One region of the Oceanobacillus sp. B139/18 genome, then DNA from elsewhere that is predicted to be linked to it. Evidence: riboswitches for the same ligand, from Rfam matches in the RefSeq annotation. Region 1 holds a riboswitch; each other region holds the start of a gene.
What was found. Region 1 has a riboswitch for thiamine pyrophosphate ahead of ACZSMY_RS14420 (ABC transporter ATP-binding protein). Riboswitches for the same ligand answer to the same signal wherever they lie in the genome.
Positions count from the first base shown of each region.

Region 2: another riboswitch for thiamine pyrophosphate. It lies ahead of ACZSMY_RS15935 (acetylornithine deacetylase); the one in region 1 lies ahead of ACZSMY_RS14420 (ABC transporter ATP-binding protein).
Region 3: another riboswitch for thiamine pyrophosphate. It lies ahead of thiW (energy coupling factor transporter S component ThiW); the one in region 1 lies ahead of ACZSMY_RS14420 (ABC transporter ATP-binding protein).
Region 4: another riboswitch for thiamine pyrophosphate. It lies ahead of ACZSMY_RS01280 (lipoate--protein ligase family protein); the one in region 1 lies ahead of ACZSMY_RS14420 (ABC transporter ATP-binding protein).

Region 1 covers NZ_JBVFXI010000004.1:366,348-369,943, forward strand. Annotated here, with positions in the region: gene ACZSMY_RS14415 (alanine/glycine:cation symporter family protein) at 1-763, shown strand, start outside; TPP riboswitch at 1,414-1,514, shown strand; TPP riboswitch at 1,619-1,728, shown strand; gene ACZSMY_RS14420 (ABC transporter ATP-binding protein) at 1,872-2,645, shown strand; gene ACZSMY_RS14425 (ABC transporter permease) at 2,649-3,389, shown strand; gene ACZSMY_RS14430 (ABC transporter substrate-binding protein) at 3,391-3,596, shown strand, end outside.
Region 2 covers NZ_JBVFXI010000005.1:213,490-217,085, forward strand. Annotated here, with positions in the region: gene tenA (thiaminase II) at 1-294, opposite strand, end outside; gene ACZSMY_RS15935 (acetylornithine deacetylase) at 333-1,601, opposite strand; TPP riboswitch at 1,683-1,786, opposite strand; gene ACZSMY_RS15940 (MFS transporter) at 1,966-3,159, shown strand; gene ACZSMY_RS15945 (helix-turn-helix transcriptional regulator) at 3,132-3,596, opposite strand, start outside.
Region 3 covers NZ_JBVFXI010000009.1:91,245-94,840, forward strand. Annotated here, with positions in the region: gene ACZSMY_RS20635 (ABC transporter permease) at 1-17, opposite strand, end outside; gene ACZSMY_RS20640 (ABC transporter ATP-binding protein) at 14-862, opposite strand; gene ACZSMY_RS20645 (LytTR family transcriptional regulator DNA-binding domain-containing protein) at 974-2,026, opposite strand; TPP riboswitch at 2,140-2,253, shown strand; gene thiW (energy coupling factor transporter S component ThiW) at 2,388-2,852, shown strand; gene thiD (bifunctional hydroxymethylpyrimidine kinase/phosphomethylpyrimidine kinase) at 2,886-3,596, shown strand, end outside.
Region 4 covers NZ_JBVFXI010000001.1:270,162-273,757, forward strand. Annotated here, with positions in the region: gene ileS (isoleucine--tRNA ligase) at 1-1,827, shown strand, start outside; TPP riboswitch at 1,959-2,061, shown strand; gene ACZSMY_RS01280 (lipoate--protein ligase family protein) at 2,256-3,098, shown strand; gene lipA (lipoyl synthase) at 3,091-3,596, shown strand, end outside.

The DNA.
Region 1 (3,596 bases):
AGGCATTGGAAGAGTAACTGCTATCTTTGTCCCATTTCTGGCTTTGTTTTATATAGCTGGCGGACTGATTATTGTTATTTTAAATATTACGGAAGTTCCTGCGGCGTTTGCAGTTATTTTTGAGGCTGCATTTAATCCGGAAGCTGTCGGCGGGGGAGCTATCGGTTTAGCGATTCGATACGGGATTGCCCGCGGGGTGTTCTCCAATGAAGCGGGTCTTGGTTCAGCGCCAATTGCGGCAGCGGCAGCGAAGACGGATTATCCAGGGCGGCAGGCGTTAGTATCGATGACAGGAACATTTCTGGATACGATCGTGGTTTGTACGATTACCGGACTTGTTGTGGTGATGAGCGGGCTGCATTTGCAATTTGGAGCAGATGCAGCACCTGTCATTACAGGAGAAGCTTTTGACTTTTTCTTGCCTGGATTAGGTAATTATATTGTTGTATTCGGCCTTATTTTCTTTGCTTATTCCACTATTCTGGGCTGGTCCTATTATGGGGAGAAATGCTTCGGTTATATTTTTGGAGATCGAAATACAATCTATTATAAAATCATTTTCTGTCTGGTTATCCTGTTTGGTGCGGTTCAATCTGTGCAGTTAGTATGGGATCTTGCGGATATATTCAATGGATTAATGGCAGTGCCCAACTTGATTGCGCTCTGTTTATTATCCGGCGTGATTGTATCTGAAACAAATAAATTTAGAGAAGTACGGAGAAAGGAAAAAGAGGAGGAGAGGAAGCAGAAGCTGGCTGGTTAATGATTGCTGTAATAAATGATAAAGTTACAGTAATTTTCTATCGGACATATAAAGGAAATAATTGAGGGGAAATCAATTCGTATAAAAAGTGACTTCTTTGCATCCATGGAAGTCACTTTTTAGGTTTCTCAATAATTGAATTTAATTGCAGCTATAGGATTTATTCGTTCTAAAAGGTTGTCTTCAGGATTTCCAAATAATATCACTTCTCCAGTAACAAGAGTCCCGTTTACAAGAGGACAGCTATGTAAGCCAAGCTGAGCTGTTCTTTTTAATCTGTTTTATTTATTATAAAATACCTTTAGAAATAATAGATGCTCCTATCCTCATATAACAGGAGTATCTCAGTAAAAGTTATTCTTTTTATTTTATTATACCGTTGTATATCCTATATTATTTCACCAAATTTCACCTGAAAACATATTAAAATAGGCGGATATATCTTTTTTTATATACAAACAAATCTCATGATTTTAAAAGATAAATTAGAATAATTTGCATATTATAATTTTATATGTTTAAATAGATTCTACTTTAAGTTATTTTTCCTACAGTTCTCTATAGATGTGGCTGATGAAAATAACATTGTGAATTTTAACGTATTTTTCAATCATACAAGTTCATTTATAGAATCAAAAATTTCATATTTCTATAATCACTAGGGGAGCGATTTTTATCGCTGAGAAAGGAAACTTGACTCTTATAACCTGATTTAGTTAAGACTAACGTAGGGAAGTGATGACTTACTTAAGTAGATAATAATCTAGTTATGTATTCATTTCCCATTCATCTGTATTCGTTGAATGGGTTTTTTAATGCTTATGTCATAAATTCAATAAAAGAGATACCAATTTAATAAGAATGTAGGGGGACCAGTGTTGCTGGTTGAGATACTATCCGTAAGATATAGACCCTTAGAACCTGATCTGGTTGAGACCAGCGTAGGGAACATGCAAAGTAATTTCTATCATAAGGAAATGTATGTACCCTGGGCTTCATGTCTGGGGTATTTTTTATTTGGAAGGAGGGATGCATTTTCGATTAGCTGATGATTGCTTTTAAGACATAATAATACACTCTTTGTTAGAAAGAAGGTAGAGAACGAAGGATGAGAGAACAAAATAAAAAAATAGCTCTTCAGTTTCAAAACGTAAATTTCTATTACAAAAATGATGCAGGGAAAATTCCTATATTAAAAAATATGAATCTTTCTATTGCGGATGGTGAATTTGTAAGCATTATCGGTGCAAGTGGGTCCGGCAAGTCGACAATTTTCCGTCTAATTGTCGGATTGGAGGAACTGAAAAGCGGAACTATCTATTTAAACGAGGATCCAGTAACCAATCGTTCTGGAAAAGTTGGTTATATGCCTCAACAGGATTTATTGATGCCATGGCGGACTGTTCAACAAAATGCAGCTCTTCCATTGGAACTGCAAAAGGAAAATCATCTCGATAGAAGAACTGTTCAAAACTTGCTGGAGGCCTTTGGGTTAAAAGGATACGAGAATAAATACCCTCATGAATTATCTGGGGGGATGCGGCAACGGGTTTCCTTTTTAAGAGCCACGTTATCCGGATCTAATGTGTTGTTGTTGGACGAACCTTTTTCAGCCTTAGATGCAATGACCAGGTTATATATGCAGGAATGGTTATTAGAACAGTGGGAACAACAGCAATCTACTATTTTGTTTATAACACATGATATTTCAGAAGCATTATTTTTGTCTGACCGCATTTTCGTCATTACGGATACCCCATTTACAACATTAAAAGAAATTAAAGTACCTTTAGAACGTCCAAGACGACAATACGATTTAGATAAAGAGGAAGTGACGGAGCTAAAAAATGATTTACTAGATCAGTTTCGGATGAGGGTGTAATGCATGAAAAATTATCTTTATTCTATTATTTTAATCACAATCTTTTTGCTTATATGGGAAGCGGGAGCGGGGTTTGTCGCTACATCATTTATTTTGCCAGCGCCAACCGAAATCGTGAAGAAGCTATGGGAATTAAAAACAGAGCTCTTGTTGCATCATCTTCCTATGACGCTTGCTGTTATTATCATTGGTCTTGGGATTTCATTGGTACTGGGAGTTGCTTTAGCAATAAGCATGAATCTATCTAAAACATTACAACAAGCGATTTATCCTATTTTAATTGCATCACAAACTATTCCTATTATTGCATTGGCGCCCATTTTTGTACTTTGGTTCGGTTATTCCATCTGGAGTAAAGTTATCGTTACAATTATCATTACCTTTTTTCCAATTACTGTCAGTACTTTCGATGGTTTTCGATCAACAAGTAAAGAGCTGAAAGAATTATTTCAAACATTAGGTGCATCTAAAAGAGCTCTTTTTTTCAAATTAGAAGTCCCATCCGCACTGCCTTCTTTTTTTTCAGGGCTAAAAGTAGCGGTGCCAATGAGCGTGATTGGAGCGGCAATTGGAGAGTGGCTGGGTGCACAAGCTGGTTTAGGGTATTTTAGTCGTCGGATGATGACACAGTTTAATGGAGCGGGTGTATTTGCTCCGATTGTCCTTCTTTCTTTGATTGGAATTTTATTGTTTATTACTGTTGTTTTATTAGAAAAATATATATTGAAATGGAGAAGATCTTAATATGAAAAAATTATCAATAATAGTTGGTATTCTAATAATCTTTATTAGTTTAAGTGCTTGTGGAAATGAAAAGGAAGAATCTATAGCAGAGGATAATAAAAACGTAAAAGAAACAAATACCGTTTCTATTATGCTTGATTGGTACCCGAATGCTGTACATAGTTATCTATACGTAGCAGAAGAGAAAGGGTATTTTGAAGAAGAGGG
Region 2 (3,596 bases), on a different contig from region 1:
CTCCCTGGAAATACCGAGACGCTCGGCATACTGACGATGAAGCTCCATTTCGAAATTCAGGGTTTCATCCAGCGATTTAGCAAAGCCGGACATGGTATCTAAATCTTTTGCAAGCACCGTTCCCATCGCAATTACTTTTGAGTACTCTATCAAATACTTGTAATCCTGACACATGTAGAATTTAAATGACTCCATATCGAGTGTTCCATTACCAATCCCCTGTACAAATGGATGCTGGTGGCTTTTCTCCCAAATCGAATCTGCTGTCTTGCGAATACGTTCTGTAAATTTCATGTATATGCGCTCCCTTTTCCATCATTTTTATAAATGCCTTATTTCTGTTTTTCTGTTTGACACCATTTCAAAATAAATTGCAGCAGGGACACTGTATAATCTACTAACTCGTCGATGTTTACCTGCTCATCCACGGCATGGGCGTGCTTCAATTCACCAGGTCCATAGCAGACCGTCGGAATCCCGTATGCTGCAAGCCAGCCGCCATCAGTTACTGTTTCAGACATTCGGACTTTCGCTTCCTCGCCAAAAGCTTTGCTATGACTCTCCTGTAACATCGCAAAAGCAGCATGTTCTTTATCTACGGAGAAAGACGGGAAAATTTCACCGCGGTCCACAATCATCGATTCGCCTCCCCATTCAAAGGCGGGTGGATTATCCCGCATCCAGACATCCGCTTCAGCCGTCTTGCGTAAATGGGACTCAATTTCTGCAGCAACCTGCTCAGAAGTCTCATCGGGATAATAATGAACGGTAATCCATAGGCGGCATTCATCAGCAATAAAAGCAGCATGTCTGCCTCCTTCAATCACTGCCGGGTTGATGGTATTGGTTCCTGGGGGAAAGCCTGGATAGGATTTGGTCACTGCCCAATGTCGCTCCAGCTCCTGCAACGCAATAAGGAGCTTATTCATCTTTTCAATGGCGCTGGCTCCTTTCATCCCGCCGCCTGCATGAATGAGCTGGCGACGTGTACCATCATGGTGCGTGATTGGACTTTTCACTGTGATCCAGCCGGTAATAACGCCTCCTTGCCCATGTATTTCACAATGACTTGTATCTGCAACGATGGCATAATCCGCTGTATACCCGCGTTCTCCACATTGCTTCGTCCCTGCTTCCCCAACCTCTTCCCCAATGACGGACTGCAGAATAACATCCCCGCCAAGGCGAATCTGGTGGTCATGCAATATGCGCATCGCAAATAAACACGCTGCCAGACCGCCTTTCATATCTGCTGCACCCCGCCCAAATAATGTACGTCCTTCCACTGCTGGCTGAAATGGCGCATGCTTCCAGTTTTCACCTTCCTCTATAGAAGCGACATCCACATGCCCATTAAGAATCAAGCTGTTGTATGTATCGGAAGCAGTTCCACGTAAACAGCCGACGACATTCGGGTCACCGGGATAAACCTCCCATTGTTCTGTTTCAAAATTCATTTCCTTCAAGTAGTTCGCAATGTAAGCTTGGATAGCCTCTGTATTTCTTGCAGGCGGGGCTGGTGTTTCAAAACGAATCAAATCACTGACAAGCGCTATTAATTCGTCTTCTCGATTTCGAATCTCCTGAATTACCCTATCCATTCAAAAACCTCCTTTTCAGCACGCAAAAAAAACCGCCTCCTGATTTAGAGAGCGGCAGAAAAGTTTGGTTCATTTGCCTAAAGGCATATCCGCCCACTTCCCTCCGCTAGTACGAACTAGATCAGGTTGGTAAGGGTCAAGACAATATGCCTCTCTCAGCTTAATAAGCACCCCTAGTGGATCCATTGCGTATGTATTTATCCCTTTTAGGTTACCATACGAATTTGTAAGCGTAAAGCAGAATTTAAGAAAGGATGATTCTATACCCGCTTGTCTACATACATATTGCTGTTTTTTTGCGCAATATCAATACAGATGAAATCCAGAATACGTTGTAACCTTCTTACAAAGGAGGTTACAGCTAGTGTACATAACTATCATAAAAAAAAATAAACGTGTCCGAAACTATCTGCTTGCTACTGCCAGTTCCAATTTGGGGAATGTGATGACTGGCATGGCTCTTTTATTTCTTGCTTATGATTTAACTGCTTCTAATGCGTATACCACAGGGATTGCTATCGCTCAAGTTGCTCCTTATCTGCTGTTCGGATTGATTGGAGGAGTTATTGCTGACTGGATTTCTAAAATGAAATGGTTAATTCGTATCGATTTATTTCGTTCTCCACTTCTCATCGGGTTAGTTTTGTTAGACTTCTCCAATCAGCTTGCTTACTGGCATCTAATTATTGTAAGCATCTTGATTCATTTATGCGGATGCTTATATAATCCGGCGCATCGGGCAATCATCCCGCTTATCACGAGTGAAAGGGAGAGGCCCGCAGTAAATAGTTTAACGGACACTGTTACAAGGGGAATGACTGTTTTAGGACCTGTTTTCAGCATTATCTTCATGAATACCATTGGTGTAATCCACTTTTTCACGCTGGATGCACTCAGCTATCTATTGAGCGCGCTTTTTCTATCATTCATTCCCTTAAAGGAAGAGCAGACAGATAAAAAGCATTTTAATATATTCACAGCCATCCGGGAATTTGCTATATGGCCCCGTTCTCATAAAACCATCCGTTCCTTATTTGAGATGACAGCTTTTATTGTTTTCTTTAACACCTGGGTTTGGCAGGTTGGGCTGTTATTACTGTTACAAGAAACGATGGCGAATGCAGAAGTATGGTACAGCGTTGTAACAGGATGGTTTGGAATTATTGTTATTATTGTGAATCTGATTATTCCCTATATCTTTAAACAATTTACGCTAAAAACCTACCTTCTCAGCTCCCTTATCTGGGGGACAGGCATTTTATTCTTAGGAGGTTTACCAGCTGTCCCCCTGCTTTTTTTGGGAATTATCTGGGTAGCAGTCGGATTGCCGCTGTCTGGATTATCCAGGGTCTATTTACTGCAAAAGTATATTCCGCCAGACATGCTGGGAAGAGGTTTCAGTTTCAATGCCGTCCTGCTTTATTTTTCTAATTTTATTTCTTTAGGTTTCTTCGGACTTGTATCTTATTGGGTCTCCATACACCTGATTTTTATCATCTGCGGGGCATGTATGATGATTCTGGCTGGAGTTTATGTATTGCTTAACCTGCGAAAATAGCTTGGCCTCATACCATACAGTTTCTTGAATAGACGATTATAGACAGAAACAGAAGAAAATCCCGAATCCATCGCAACCTGCAATATCGTCGTATCGGTAAATTGCAGTTTATCCAAACTGCGTTGAATACGATAGATTTGCAGCCATGAAAATGGCGAAACACCCACCTTCTCTTTAAATACATGTGAGAGCCGGTACTTATCTAACTGGGCAATTGCAGCCATATCATCTAATGTCCAGTTAGATGTATAACTTTCCTTCATTGCCTCCAGCACTTTATAAATTGGGAAACCTGCAGCAGTGTATGCTTCCGGCTGAACATCCTGATAATAACTGTTTACACTTCCTTTCATCAGAAGGATTGCTAACTGCGTAAAGCTGTTATCAAGGAATACCTTCATACTCGCATCCATTACCCCATTACTTACATCAATATA
Region 3 (3,596 bases), on a different contig from region 1:
TTTACAGAAAATGTCATACCAGTTCCCTCCCTGTTACTTCAACAAAGATATCTCCTAATGTTGGTTCTTTTGTATAAATCCGCTCCACCATTTCCCGGGAAATATATTGTTGAATTTCCTCAGCACTAGATGATTGAAGTGGAAGCTCCAATTCTCGCCCATCTTTCAGTTCGAGTCCAATTACCTCTTCCCGATACTGTTTTTTTAGCTGTTTTGGTTCGTCTAAAAGCTGGACAACCCCTTTATTTAAAAAGGCTACCTGGCTGCATAGATGATCTGCTTCCTCCATATCATGCGTGGTCAGAAAAATAGTCGTTCCCTGTCGATTCAGTTCTTTTAAACCGTTATGAATATGTTTTGAATTCGCAGGATCCAATGCCGATGTCGGCTCATCTAAAAATAACAACTCAGGCTTATGCAAAAGTGTTCTTGCCAATAATACGCGCTGTGTCATTCCTTTAGACAGCTTAGCAACCTGTGTTTTTTTCTCCGAACCTAAATTAACTGCTTCCAGCGCCTCATCGATCCGCTGTAAAGATGTACCATATAAATCTGCATAAAGCTTTAAGTTATCATAAATAGTCAGCCGTGCGTATAAACCGCTATTATCCGTCACAACCCCAAAGCGTTTTCGATATTCCGGTGTATTTAATTTGGAAACAGGTTCTCCAAAGACCTTCGCTGTCCCTGCTGTCGGCCTCATTTGTCCAGTTAAAATTTTTATAGTTGTTGTTTTCCCAGAGCCGCTCGGACCTAAAAACCCAAATGTTTCACCCTTTTTCACTTGAAAAGAAACATTGTTTAATGCTTGCTTTTTACCAAAAATCTTCTCTAAAGATATCACTTCAATCATATTCTCCATCCCTGAAACCTCCTGTATCAGTTAAGTTGCCTGTGACTACAGAATAGCTTCTTTTCAACAATGGTGCAGTATATTTTCGACGAATGGAGTATATATCACATTGAATTATGCTTATTCTACCCCCAATAATTCTTTCAGCTCGTTCAACTTTGATTTCGATAATGGAACCTCAGAGCTTTTTTTATCTACAAGAGATAAGCTGTAGCTGTTTCTCGTCCATGTAATTACTTCTCTTATTTTTTGAAGATTCACAATATAAGAACGGTGACAGCGAAAGAATCCTTGATGAGACAAGCGCTGTTCCAATTCTTTTAAGGTAAAACCTGTAGGAAACCCCTCTCCGCGAGTATACAGATAGGATTGTCCTTCCTGACTTTCGATGTAATCAATCTCCTGCGGATCAAATAAAATAATCTTATCCTCTACTTTTGCGGAGATTTTATTTAACTGGAAAGTTTGCTTTATTTGAACCGCTTCTTCTGCTGTTTCTTTAACATTTGTTTCTGTGGAGGTTAAACGTTCTTTCTCCTCTGTTTCCACGTCCATTTGCTGTATCCCTTGCTCATTTAGACGATAGACCGTATCCGAAATGGTCACAGCACTCTCCGTACTTGTCGTTAAAATCAATACCGCTTTTTGCTGTTTCTGCAGCAATTCGACAAATTGATGGAGGACCCGTTTCGTTTCTAAATCTACATTGACCTCAGGCTCTTCGAAGATAACCACTTCCGCCTCCTGCATTAATATTCTGCCAAACTGAACACGACGCTTTTCAGAACGATTGAGCTGATGCATCTTCCATTTCGCTTTTTCCTCCAGTTGGATTTGCAATAGTACTTCCTTTATGGAAGTCTTGCTTTGATATAAAGAGCCGATAAATTTCAAATATTCCTGTACCTTCAATCTTTCATAAATGCCCTCTTCATACCAGCAAATCCCTAAAGAAGAAACGTATTTCTGCTTATCCTCCTGTAATGTCTGTTGCTTGATTTGAATCGATCCATTCCGCACATTTTCTTTTCCGATAATCATCTGCAGCAACACCGCACGTATATTAACAGTGGATTGAATTGCCTTTATTTCTCCAGGTTTTACTTCTATATCTATTTTCGGAAATAAGGTCTGGTCTCCCTGACGATATTCCATTCCGTTTATGCTTAACATGTTTCATTCCTCTTTCTATTGATAACATCCTTTATATGAGCTTGCAGTCTAATGATTATTTCATGACAAACCGTTGAATCTTTGATACAGTAGACTCAAAGATAATAATGAAAAGCAACTACTAGGGGAGCCCAACATCGCGGGCTGAGAGGGAAGCATGCTTACTTTCCGACTCTTACAAACCTGATCTGGCTAATACCAGCGTAGGGAAGTAGTCAATCAACATATGATTACTCTCAGTATACCAAATCAGGCTTCTCGATAAAGCCTGATTTTTTATTTTTACAAAGTAGTTACCTTTTCATTTCCCTTAAATTAGAAGGAGATGATTGGATTGAAAAATCGCACACGCCTGTTAACAATGATGGCTGTACTTGTTGCTATCGGAACGATTGGATCACAATTGCTCTGGTTTCCTGCCGGAGTTGCCAGAGCCTATCCTGTTCAACACGCTATCAATGTTATTGCCGGGATTATGCTCGGGCCGGGTCCGGCAGTTATTGTCGCATTGATGATTAGCCTGCTCCGAAACCTTTTAGGACTGGGAACCTTGGTTGCTTTTCCTGGAGCAATGATTGGAGCTTTTGCTGCTGGGGTATTGTATAAGAAAACGCAGAAATATCCAATGGCAGCTCTTGGAGAAATTATTGGCACCGGAATTATCGGCTCTTTCTTTGCAGTTCCGATAGCCAATCTGCTTATGGGAAGCTCTGCGGGAGCATTTGCCTTTATCCCGGCATTTGTTGTAAGCAGTGTCTCTGGTGCATTGATTGGCTGGCTGTTAGTCAGCCGTCTCCCGGCACAGCAGTTTTCTTTAACAAAATAATTTACTTTATTCTATCCAAGGAGGATTTTTATTATGAGTCAGGTTCGTTGTGCATTAACCATTGCCGGTACAGACCCTAGCGGTGGCGCCGGTATTCAAGCAGATTTAAAAACATTTCAGGAGTTAAAAACCTATGGCATGTCCGTGATCACTTCCGTTGTAGCTCAAAATACGACAGGGGTCCGCTCTGTAGAGCATATGCCGCTTTCCATGATTGAGGACCAGCTGGATGCAGTGTTAGAAGATATGCCCATCCATGCTGTGAAAACAGGAATGATTGCAAGTAAGCAGATGATGGAATTAATCGTAAAAAAATTGGAGAAGGTTGATGCACCTTATGTCATGGACCCAGTGATGGTGGCTACCAGCGGGGACTCATTGATTGATGAAGAGGGCCGCAGCTTTTTACGGCAATACCTTCTTCCATTAACAACGGTTGCAACACCGAATATTCCGGAGGCAGAATTCCTGACTGGACGATCCATTACAACTGAAGATGATATGAAAGGCGCAGCCGAATACCTTGTTCATGAATATGGTGTAGATGCAGCCTTAATAAAAGGCGGCCATTTAAAAGGACAAGCAATCGATTTTCTTTATGACGGGAAAAAAATGCATAGCTATGCTGCAGAACGCATTGATACGAAGAATACGCACGGAACAGGCTGTACCTATGCCGCTGCGATTGCTGCTTATTTGGGGAAAGGCTGTCCGCTTCCGGAAGCAGTAAAAAAAGCAAAAGCA
Region 4 (3,596 bases), on a different contig from region 1:
GGAGAACATGTTACAACTGATGCGGGGACTGGATGTGTTCATACAGCTCCTGGTCACGGGGAAGATGACTTCTATGTTTGCCGCAGATATGGAATCGATGCATTTTGCCCAGTGGATGAAAAGGGTGTCTTTACGAGTGAAGCGCCAGGATTTGAAGGTTTATTTTACGATGCAGCAAATAAAGTTATCACAGAACAATTGGATGAGAATGGCGCCTTATTAAAATTAGAATTTATCACACACTCTTATCCGCATGACTGGAGAACAAAGAAACCAACTATCTTCCGTGCAACTTCCCAGTGGTTTGCATCTATTAAAGATTTCCGTCAGGATATTCTTGATGAAATTAAAAAAGTGCATTGGTATCCGCATTGGGGAGAAACAAGACTTTATAATATGGTGAGAGACCGTGAGGATTGGTGTATTTCCAGACAGCGTGCCTGGGGAGTTCCGATTCCAGTATTTTATGGGGAAGACGGAACAGCAATCATTACAGATGAAACGATTTCGCATGTATCCGAACTCTTCCGTGAGCATGGTTCCAATGTCTGGTTTGAAAGAGAAGCGAAGGATTTATTGCCGGATGGATTTACATCAGAGCATAGTCCAAATGGCAAGTTTACTAAAGAAGTCGATATTATGGATGTTTGGTTCGATTCAGGCTCCTCACATGAAGGTGTACTGATGAACCGGGAAGAACTTGATCGTCCGGCTGATGTATATTTAGAAGGAAGTGATCAGTATCGCGGCTGGTTTAACTCTTCATTATCTACTTCCGTCGCAGTAACGGGTAAAGCGCCATTTAAAAATATTATCAGTCATGGGTTCGCCCTGGATGGAAATGGCCGCAAGATGAGTAAGTCATTAGGAAATACGGTTGATCCGTCCAAAGTACAAAAACAATTAGGTGCTGATATTTTGCGTCTGTGGGTTTCCAGCGTGGATTATCAGGCAGATGTGCGTATCTCGGATGCTATTTTAAAACAGACTTCAGAAAGCTATCGTAAAATCCGGAATACCTTCCGTTTCTTACTGGCGAACCTTGCTGATTTTGATCCTAGCAAAGATCGCGTGAAGGATGAAGAATTGCAGGAAGTAGACCGTTATATGCTTTATCGTCTGCAGCAGATCTTAAATAATGCACGTGATAATTATGAGCACTTTGAATTTGCACCAGTAATCAGCCAAGTCCATAATTTCTGTGCTGTTGATTTAAGCTCCTTCTATTTAGATTTTGCGAAGGATATCCTGTATATTGAAGCTGCAGACCACCCGCGCCGCCGCAGTCTTCAAACAGGCTACTATGAAATTTTAACAACACTTGTGAAATTGCTTGCTCCAATTATTCCGCATACAACGGAAGAAGTTTGGGAATACATTCCTGGAGTGGAGGAAGAAACGGTTCACTTAACAGATATTCCTGAGCCGCGGGAGGTTGCAGGTGCAAAAGACATTGTCGGAAAATGGGATCACTTTATGGAAGTAAGAGATGATGTTCTGAAAGCACTCGAAGAAGCAAGAAGCGAAAAGGTTATCGGGAAATCATTGGAAGCTAAAATTACAATCGTGCCGCTTGATGAAGAAACGAAGCAGGTGCTTGAAAACATTTCGCATCTGCATCAATACTTTATTGTTTCAGAAGCAGTTATCGCAGATGAAAAAGGAACAGGCAAAGCATATGATTATGTTGAGGTTGCTGTTGAAAAACATCCTGGAGAAACGTGTGAACGCTGCTGGGTTGTTTCAGAAACAGTAGGCGAAGACAAAGATCATCCAACACTATGTGCTAGATGTGCCAGTGTTGTCAAAGAAAATTATGAGAATTAAAAAACAGGAGCCAGCTTTCTCAAAAGCTGGCTCCTGTTTTTACATATCTGCAAATTGTAAATGCTAATTATTGTATTTTTCTTTACAATTATAAAAATTACCAGTAGACTTAATTTGTAAACTGAATAAGTATTATGCACTGGGGGAGCTGTTAAGCTGAGAAAGACATTCTGTATTGACCCTTGGCACCCGAACTAGATAATCCTAGCGTGGGGAATGTGCAGTCGATAAGGAATTAGATAATTTATCCATTTATCAATAAATCTATCAAAGGCTGCATTCTATGGAATGGGCTCTTTTTTTATTGAATATATTCCCCATTTCGCTTATATCTTTTAAGCTTGATGATCAGGAAGGGCCGCTAAGAAGCTTGGCATAACAGGGAGCAGCTCCTGCAACAAGTAATTTGTTCATTGGAGGTGACGAAATTGAAGAAACAGTGGGCGTTTATCGATACAGGATTCCGTGGTGCTGCATGGAACATGGCTTTTGATGAGTGCTTGATCAATTGGCATCAAGAAGGTAAAATTCCGCCGACATTACGTTTCTATGGCTGGGAAAAGCCCAGTTTATCGATTGGCTACTTTCAAAAAGTCGATAAGAAAATTGATCTGGAAGCAGTGGAGCGCCATCAGTGTCAGTTCGTCCGTCGTTTGACCGGCGGCAGTGCTGTGCTTCATGACGATGAATTAACGTATAGTTTGGTTATTACAGAGAGTGATCCAGATATTCCTGTATCTGTACAAGAGGCCTACCATGTACTGGCAGAAGGAATATTTGAAGGATATCGCAATTTAGGGATTCCTGCAGAATATGCAACACTGGACAGAGAAAGTGCCAGAGGAAGGACAGCAATATGCTTCGAAAAACCTGCGTTCTATGAAATGGTTGTTGACGGTAAAAAGCTTTCTGGAAACGCACAGACAAGGAAAAAAGGTGTATTGATGCAGCATGGGTCTATTCCTATGAGCATGAATACAAACATGCTTTTTGATTTATTTGTATTCTCTTCCGAAAAAATAAGAGAACGAAGCCGGGCAGCATTTTCTAAAAAAGCGGTGACGATTAATCAATTAACGAATCGAGAGCATCGGTATGATATGCTGACGGATGCATTCAAAGAAGGGTTCAAGGAAGGTTTAGGTTTAGAATTTCATCCTCTGCAATTAACCAAGGCTGAGTGGGATGAAGTAGAGCAATTAGCACAATCAAAGTATGAAACGGAAGCGTGGAATATCAACTCAAACAAGGAGCGTGCTGGCATTGGCTAAACAATCAGAATATATTCGTAAACCAGAATGGCTGAAAACAAAAATCAACACCAATGAATCATACAAAAAATTAAAGAACTTAATGCGGGATAAACGGCTGAACACAGTTTGTGAGGAAGCAAAGTGTCCGAATATTTATGAATGCTGGAGCGAGCGAAAAACGGCAACTTTCATGATTTTAGGAGATACCTGTACACGCGGCTGCCGATTCTGTGCCGTAAAAACTGGTCTTCCAAGCGGAGTTGACCTGGGAGAACCAAAGCGGGTCGCTGACTCTGTTGAAATTATGGGATTAAAGCATGTCGTTATAACAGCAGTTGCGCGTGATGACCTGGAGGACGGGGGAGCTGCTGTTTTTGCCAACACAGTCCGTGCAGTTCGTCATCAGAATCCAGGCTGTACAATAGAAGTTCTCCCTTCGGATATGAAAGGGGACTATGAAAGCTTACATACACTGATGGACAGCGAACCGGATATTTTCAATCATAATATTGAAAC